DNA from 2 places in the Peribacillus sp. NJ11 genome. Region 1 is predicted to be linked to the other one. Evidence: a T-box and tRNA genes for the amino acid it is inferred to sense, from the RefSeq annotation. Region 1 holds a T-box; the other holds one or more tRNA genes.
What was found. The T-box of region 1 lies ahead of pheS (phenylalanine--tRNA ligase subunit alpha). A T-box ahead of a tRNA ligase gene usually reads a tRNA of that ligase, here a tRNA-Phe.

Region 1 (3,372 bases):
GATGAATTTTGCCAGATGACCTCGAATAATACTCCCAATCCAGGAAGCATTTTTTCCTCGCCATTCTGTATGGCATCGACAATCGTGTCTTCTAGCTGCTCTTGCGAATTTCCAGATACATTTTGGATAATCGCATTACGTAGGTTTAAATTCACAATTATTCCTCCTCTAACACATAATGACTGACATTAATAGCATTTCACAAACTCGCATGCAATATGTATGTGAATTGCGTTATAATAGGAAAATCAGTGTTAAGTTAAAGGAGCGTTTACCCTTGAAATATATCGAATCGGTAAAAAACCCGCAAGTGAAGCAATGGAAAAAGCTATTGACGAAAAAAGAACGAGATAAAACAGGCAAATATTTAGTCGAGGGTTTTCACCTAGTTGAAGAAGCCTTAAAAGAAGATATCGTCATGGAAGTGATCGTCAATGAAGAAACTGAAATGCCAGCCCATTTTAAGCTGGAAGGTACAGAAGTCATCTATGTGAAAAATGATATTATGAAAGCGATATGCGATACCGAAGCCCCACAGGGAATTGCAGCTGTTTGTGAACAGAAATCAACGAGCATGACGTCCATTAATCCGGATAAACTATTGTTGATCGATGCCGTCCAGGATCCGGGGAATATTGGAACGATGATCAGGACAGCGGATGCAGCTGGAATCGATGCGGTCATTCTTGGCGAAGGGTGTGCCGACTTGTATAATCCCAAAGTGGTACGTTCGACACAAGGGAGCCTATTCCATATGCCTGTCATAAAAGGGAACCTTTCCGAAATCATCGATGAGCTGAAGCAAATCGGCACACCGGTCTATGGCACGGCATTAGAAGGCGCATCCCCATTTGAAGAAGTGGAAAAGTCTTCCCGATTTGCCCTGCTGGTCGGCAATGAAGGCCAAGGAGTATCGAAGGAATTACTGGAGAAAACGACTAAAAACCTTTATATTCCCATCTACGGAAAAAGCGAATCTCTGAATGTGGGGATCGCTGCCGGGATTTTAATGTACCATTTACGAAAATCGATTTGAAACGGCCGTGGAATTATAATATAATAAAACAGAATTTTATATTGAAACAACGATGACAAAGAGTAGTAACTTAAGTTATCCATATCCAGGGAAAAAATGCCTTGACTGAAAGCATTTTTATGGCACTGCTTAAGGGAATTCACCTTTCGAGTTGGCATTGGGAAGACAGAATGTCCGAAAAATGTTCCGGTGAAGAGCCGTTATTTTTAATGAAGTGAGTGCAGAAGTTTATTTGTTCATGCACTAATAAGGGTGGTACCGCGATACATAAACCTCGTCCCTTTAGGGATTGGGGTTTTTTTGTGTTCATTTTTACAAAAGGAAAATAAAGGAGGAAGACATGATGCAGGAACGTTTACTAGAACTGCAGGAAGAAGCGTTGCAAAAAGTTGCCGCCGCTTCCGAATTAAAGGAACTGAATGAAGTACGTGTCGCTTATTTAGGGAAAAAAGGACCAATCACTGAGGTATTGCGCGGCATGGGTAAATTATCTGCCGAAGAACGTCCGAAAATCGGGGCACTAGCCAATGATGTTCGGGAAGCGATCGCAACAAAGATCGAGGAGAAACAAAAAGCACTTGAAACTGCGGCGGTCAATGCTAAGCTAGCAACTGAAACGATTGACGTCACACTTCCAGGACGTCCGGTTAACAAGGGGAATCTTCACCCATTAACACGTGTCGTGGAGGAAATCGAAGACTTATTCATCGGTATGGGTTATACGGTTGCGGAAGGTCCCGAAGTTGAAAGCGACTACTACAACTTCGAGGCACTTAACTTGCCAAAAAGCCATCCGGCACGTGATATGCAGGACTCCTTCTACATCACGGATGAAATCCTGATGCGTACGCACACTTCACCGGTTCAAGCCAGAACGATGGAAAAACATAAAGGTCAAGGTCCTGTTAAAATCATCTGCCCGGGTAAAGTATATCGCCGTGATAACGATGATGCGACACACTCCCATCAATTCCAGCAAATTGAGGGCTTGGTCATCGATGAGAACATCAGCATGAGCGACCTGAAAGGAACGCTTGACGTATTTGCGAAAAAAGTATTCGGGCAAGACCGTGAAATCCGTCTTCGTCCAAGTTTCTTCCCATTTACGGAGCCTTCCGTCGAAGTGGATATTTCTTGTAAAATTTGCGGTGGTAAAGGCTGCAGCGTATGTAAACAAACAGGCTGGATCGAAGTGCTTGGAGGCGGAATCGTTCATCCGAACGTCCTTGAAATGGCTGGCTTCGATTCCAAGAAATACTCTGGATTCGCATTTGGAATTGGCGTGGAACGGATTGCCATGTTGAAATACGGTGTGGACGATATCCGTCATTTCTATACGAATGATGTTCGATTCTTAAAACAATTCAACCATCACGAAGCATAAATTTTTATTTTAAAAAGGAGGACCTACCATGTTTGTGTCATATAAATGGTTACAAGATTATGTTGACCTTTCAGGCATCAATGCGACGGAGCTAGCAGACAAAATCACGAAAAGCGGCATTGAGGTTGAAGGGGTAGAAAAGAAAAGTGAAGGGCTTAAAGGAGTCGTCATCGGGCATGTCATTGAACGTGAACAGCATCCAAATGCGGATAAGTTGAATAAATGCCAAGTTGATATCGGGGCTGAAAATCCCGTTCAAATCATCTGTGGGGCACCGAATGTCGATAAAGGCCAAAAAGTTGCAGTCGCTACTGTTGGCGCAGTCCTTCCAGGTAATTTCAAAATCAAGAAAGCGAAACTTCGCGGAGAAGAATCGCACGGGATGATTTGCTCGCTTCAAGAATTGGGCTTCGAATCTAAGCTCGTGTCCAAGGATTATGCTACAGGCATCTTCGTCTTCCCTAATGATGTGGAAGTGGGGAATGATGCATTGGAGGAACTCGGATTAAGTGATGAAGTGCTGGAACTTGGACTGACTCCCAACCGTTCTGATGCATTAAGCATGCTTGGTGTTGCATACGAAGTGGGTGCCATTCTAGGCCGGGAAGTGAAATGGCCGGTTGTCGAGAAAGAAGAGGCAGCTGAAAAAGCTTCTGATTATATCAGTGTCAAAGTGGAAGCGAAAGAAGATAACCCGATATACATTGCAAAAATCATTAAAGATGTTAAAGTCGGACCCTCACCGCTTTGGATGCAGACTCGGCTAATGTCTGCAGGTATCCGACCTCATAATAATGTGGTCGATATCACGAACTACATTTTGCTTGAATATGGTCAACCGCTACATGCCTTTGATTATGACCGCTTTGGTTCAAAGGAAATCGTCATCCGCAGAGCGAAAGATGCAGAAAAAATCGTAACGTTGGATGAAGCTGAACGCACTTTGACACCA
Region 2 (3,372 bases), 940 kb from region 1:
GCCCAGACGAACACCTTCTTTGGCTTACTCATGGCCATTGGATTATTCATCAGCTATCTAATATGATCTCCAAGGACTGAGCTCATCCGCTCAGTCCTTTTTTCTATCTTCCGTTCCATTTTGTTTCCCTATACTACGATTCGGGTAATAGATAATACAACCATCTTACCAATATAAAATGAGATATGGACTTTAGAAGGAGTGAAACGGATATGGCAACCAAACAGCAAATGCAAAAATTCAAAAAAGAACTGCTTCAAGAAAAAGATGAGCTTGGAAACAGGATTCAAAATGATGAACAATCCGTTCTGGATAAAAGCCAGACTGAATCCGTAGGGGAATTATCATCCTATGATAATCATCCTGCTGACCTAGGAACAGAATTATTCGAGATGGAACGGAACCAAGCACTGGACGAGCATGCACAATCTGAAATGGAGAAAATCGAAGAAGCATTGAATGCCATAGATGAGGGTACGTATGGCCATTGTAAAACCTGTGATATAGAAATCCCCATCGATAGGCTTGAAGCGATCCCAAGCACTCTTTACTGTGTCGAGCATGCCCCAGAACGGCCTACTACACAAGACCGACCAGTGGAAGAGGATATATTGATTCCATCCAAGGGTGATCATTTTGAAAATCGTCATGGAAATGAAATAGTGGATAAAGAGGATAGCTTTGGTGAAGTCGCCAAATTCGGTACATCCGAAACGCCATCTGATTACACCGGCGATCATGACAATTATAATGATCTTTATAAAACCGAAGATGAAACGGATGGATTTCCAGAAGACTATGAAGGATTTGCAGCAAATGATATCGAAGGGGAAAAAATAGGGTGGATATACCGAACAAAAAGCAAAAGGAATATGAAGATACATTAGATGAAGAAAATATCGATTCCCAGCTTGGAAACATTCCTTATAAACAAAAAGATACTTATATCAATGAAAAGAAATGAAAAAAAGAAGCATACATGAATGTATGCTTCCTTTTTTGTTATGACCCGTACGGGATTCGAACCCGTGTTACCGCCGTGAAAGGGCGGTGTCTTAACCGCTTGACCAACGGGCCAAATGGCGGAGAAGGAGGGATTTGAACCCTCGCGCCGCTCGCGCGACCTACACCCTTAGCAGGGGCGCCTCTTCAGCCTCTTGAGTACTTCCCCATGGCTCCGCAGGTAGGACTCGAACCTACGACCGTTCGGTTAACAGCCGAATGCTCTACCACTGAGCTACTGCGGAACAATATGAATATGGTGGGCCTAAATGGACTCGAACCATCGACCTCACGCTTATCAGGCGTGCGCTCTAACCAGCTGAGCTATAGGCCCATATTTGGAGCGGGTGAAGGGAATCGAACCCTCATCATCAGCTTGGAAGGCTGAGGTTTTACCACTAAACTACACCCGCGAAATGGGGCGACTGATGGGAATCGAACCCACGAATGCCTGAACCACAATCAGGTGCGTTAACCACTTCGCCACAACCGCCGTAATATGAAAGATATGGTGGCTCAGGACGGAATCGAACCGCCGACACAAGGATTTTCAGTCCTTTGCTCTACCGACTGAGCTACTGAGCCACATTTGTATTAAATTTAAAAAATGGCGGTCCCGACGGGAATCGAACCCGCGATCTCCTGCGTGACAGGCAGGCATGTTAACCGCTACACCACGGGACCTAATAATTGCGGGGACAGGATTTGAACCTGCGACCTTCGGGTTATGAGCCCGACGAGCTACCGGACTGCTCCACCCCGCGACGGTAATAATGAAACGATTTGCATCAAGTTTTCGTGTATATTGTTTTTTCGCTTCCTCTATGTAAGGTTGTTTCAAAACAACTTGCTGCTTTTTAAAAAAATGGAGGAGGTAGAGGGATTCGAACCCCCGCGGGATTTGACTCCCCTGTCGGTTTTCAAGACCGATCCCTTCAGCCGAACTTGGGTATACCTCCACGGCTTTAAAAAATGCATATGGTGGACCTTGTAGGACTCGAACCTACGACCGGACGGTTATGAGCCGTCTGCTCTAACCAGCTGAGCTAAAGGTCCTTATATTTATTGGTAGCGGCGGAGGGGATCGAACCCCCGACCTCACGGGTATGAACCGTACGCTCTAGCCAGCTGAGCTACACCGCCAATATAATATAAGTATCTGATTGAAAAATGGTGGAGCCTAGCGGGATCGAACCGCTGACCTCCTGCGTGCAAGGCAGGCGCTCTCCCAGCTGAGCTAAGGCCCCATTCATTAAAAATCACGTGGTCGGGAAGACAGGATTCGAACCTGCGACCCCTTGGTCCCAAACCAAGTGCTCTACCAAGCTGAGCTACTTCCCGCAATAAAAACATGGTGCGCCCGGCGGGAGTCGAACCTACAACCTTCTGATTCGTAGTCAGATGCTCTATCCAATTGAGCTACGGGCGCATATTAAGATGGTGCCGAGGACCGGAATCGAACCGGTACGGTAGTCACCTACCGCAGGATTTTAAGTCCTGTGCGTCTGCCAGTTCCGCCACCCCGGCACATACGAAAAGTGGAGCGGAAGACGGGATTCGAACCCGCGACCCCAACCTTGGCAAGGTTGTATTCTACCACTGAACTACTTCCGCATGAAAGATGCGGGTGAAGGGACTTGAACCCCCACGCCTTGCGGCGCCAGATCCTAAGTCTGGTGCGTCTGCCAATTCCGCCACACCCGCATATAAAATGGTGAGCCATGAAGGATTCGAACCTTCGACCCTCTGATTAAAAGTCAGATGCTCTACCAACTGAGCTAATGGCTCGTGCTTGTACTATTTCAAAATATGGTGCCGGCAAGAGGACTTGAACCCCCAACCTACTGATTACAAGTCAGTTGCTCTACCAGTTGAGCTACACCGGCAGGTGTAAAATGGTGGAGGATGACGGGATCGAACCGCCGACCCTCTGCTTGTAAGGCAGATGCTCTCCCAGCTGAGCTAATCCTCCATATGAAACCTGCTTGGCGACGTCCTACTCTCACAGGGGGAAACCCCCAACTACCATCGGCGCTGAAGAGCTTAACTGCCGTGTTCGGAATGGGAACGGGTGTGACCTCTTCGCTATCGTCACCAAACAATGTTAACATTTTTTTTAAGACATATATTATTATAACGTCTTTTCGAAAAAATGCAAGAAGAAATTTTCATTCCTTCAAAACTAGATAATAAGAAGGTATTTCATTTTTTTAAAGCGTTGGTTAAGTCCTCGATCTATTAGTATCAGTCAGCTCCACATGTCGCCACGCTTCCACCTCTGACCTATCAACCTGATCATCTTTCAGGGATCTTACTAGCTTGCGCCATGGGAAATCTCATCTTGAGGGGGGCTTCATGCTTAGATGCTTT

Region 2: it encodes a tRNA-Phe, which carries the amino acid that the T-box ahead of pheS (phenylalanine--tRNA ligase subunit alpha) is inferred to sense. The anticodon was not compared.

The regions. Positions count from the first base shown of each region.
Region 1 is NZ_JAUCFO010000001.1:2,715,428-2,718,799, forward strand. Features, by position in the region: gene sspI (small acid-soluble spore protein SspI) at 1-155, opposite strand, end outside; gene QUF86_RS13395 (TrmH family RNA methyltransferase) at 278-1,036, shown strand; T-box leader at 1,080-1,321, shown strand; gene pheS (phenylalanine--tRNA ligase subunit alpha) at 1,380-2,420, shown strand; gene pheT (phenylalanine--tRNA ligase subunit beta) at 2,449-3,372, shown strand, end outside.
Region 2 is NZ_JAUCFO010000001.1:1,776,666-1,780,037, reverse strand. Features, by position in the region: gene QUF86_RS08825 (1,4-dihydroxy-2-naphthoate polyprenyltransferase) at 1-66, shown strand, start outside; gene QUF86_RS08820 (TraR/DksA C4-type zinc finger protein) at 213-887, shown strand; tRNA gene QUF86_RS08815 (tRNA-Glu) at 1,006-1,077, opposite strand; tRNA gene QUF86_RS08810 (tRNA-Ser) at 1,081-1,171, opposite strand; tRNA gene QUF86_RS08805 (tRNA-Asn) at 1,173-1,247, opposite strand; tRNA gene QUF86_RS08800 (tRNA-Ile) at 1,260-1,336, opposite strand; tRNA gene QUF86_RS08795 (tRNA-Gly) at 1,342-1,415, opposite strand; tRNA gene QUF86_RS08790 (tRNA-His) at 1,420-1,495, opposite strand; tRNA gene QUF86_RS08785 (tRNA-Phe) at 1,512-1,587, opposite strand; tRNA gene QUF86_RS08780 (tRNA-Asp) at 1,611-1,686, opposite strand; tRNA gene QUF86_RS08775 (tRNA-Met) at 1,693-1,766, opposite strand; tRNA gene QUF86_RS08770 (tRNA-Ser) at 1,869-1,961, opposite strand; tRNA gene QUF86_RS08765 (tRNA-Ile) at 1,982-2,058, opposite strand; tRNA gene QUF86_RS08760 (tRNA-Met) at 2,069-2,145, opposite strand; tRNA gene QUF86_RS08755 (tRNA-Ala) at 2,174-2,249, opposite strand; tRNA gene QUF86_RS08750 (tRNA-Pro) at 2,267-2,343, opposite strand; tRNA gene QUF86_RS08745 (tRNA-Arg) at 2,355-2,431, opposite strand; tRNA gene QUF86_RS08740 (tRNA-Leu) at 2,441-2,529, opposite strand; tRNA gene QUF86_RS08735 (tRNA-Gly) at 2,542-2,616, opposite strand; tRNA gene QUF86_RS08730 (tRNA-Leu) at 2,625-2,706, opposite strand; tRNA gene QUF86_RS08725 (tRNA-Lys) at 2,715-2,790, opposite strand; tRNA gene QUF86_RS08720 (tRNA-Thr) at 2,813-2,888, opposite strand; tRNA gene QUF86_RS08715 (tRNA-Val) at 2,899-2,974, opposite strand; rRNA gene rrf (5S ribosomal RNA) at 2,986-3,101, opposite strand; rRNA gene QUF86_RS08705 (23S ribosomal RNA) at 3,221-3,372, opposite strand, start outside.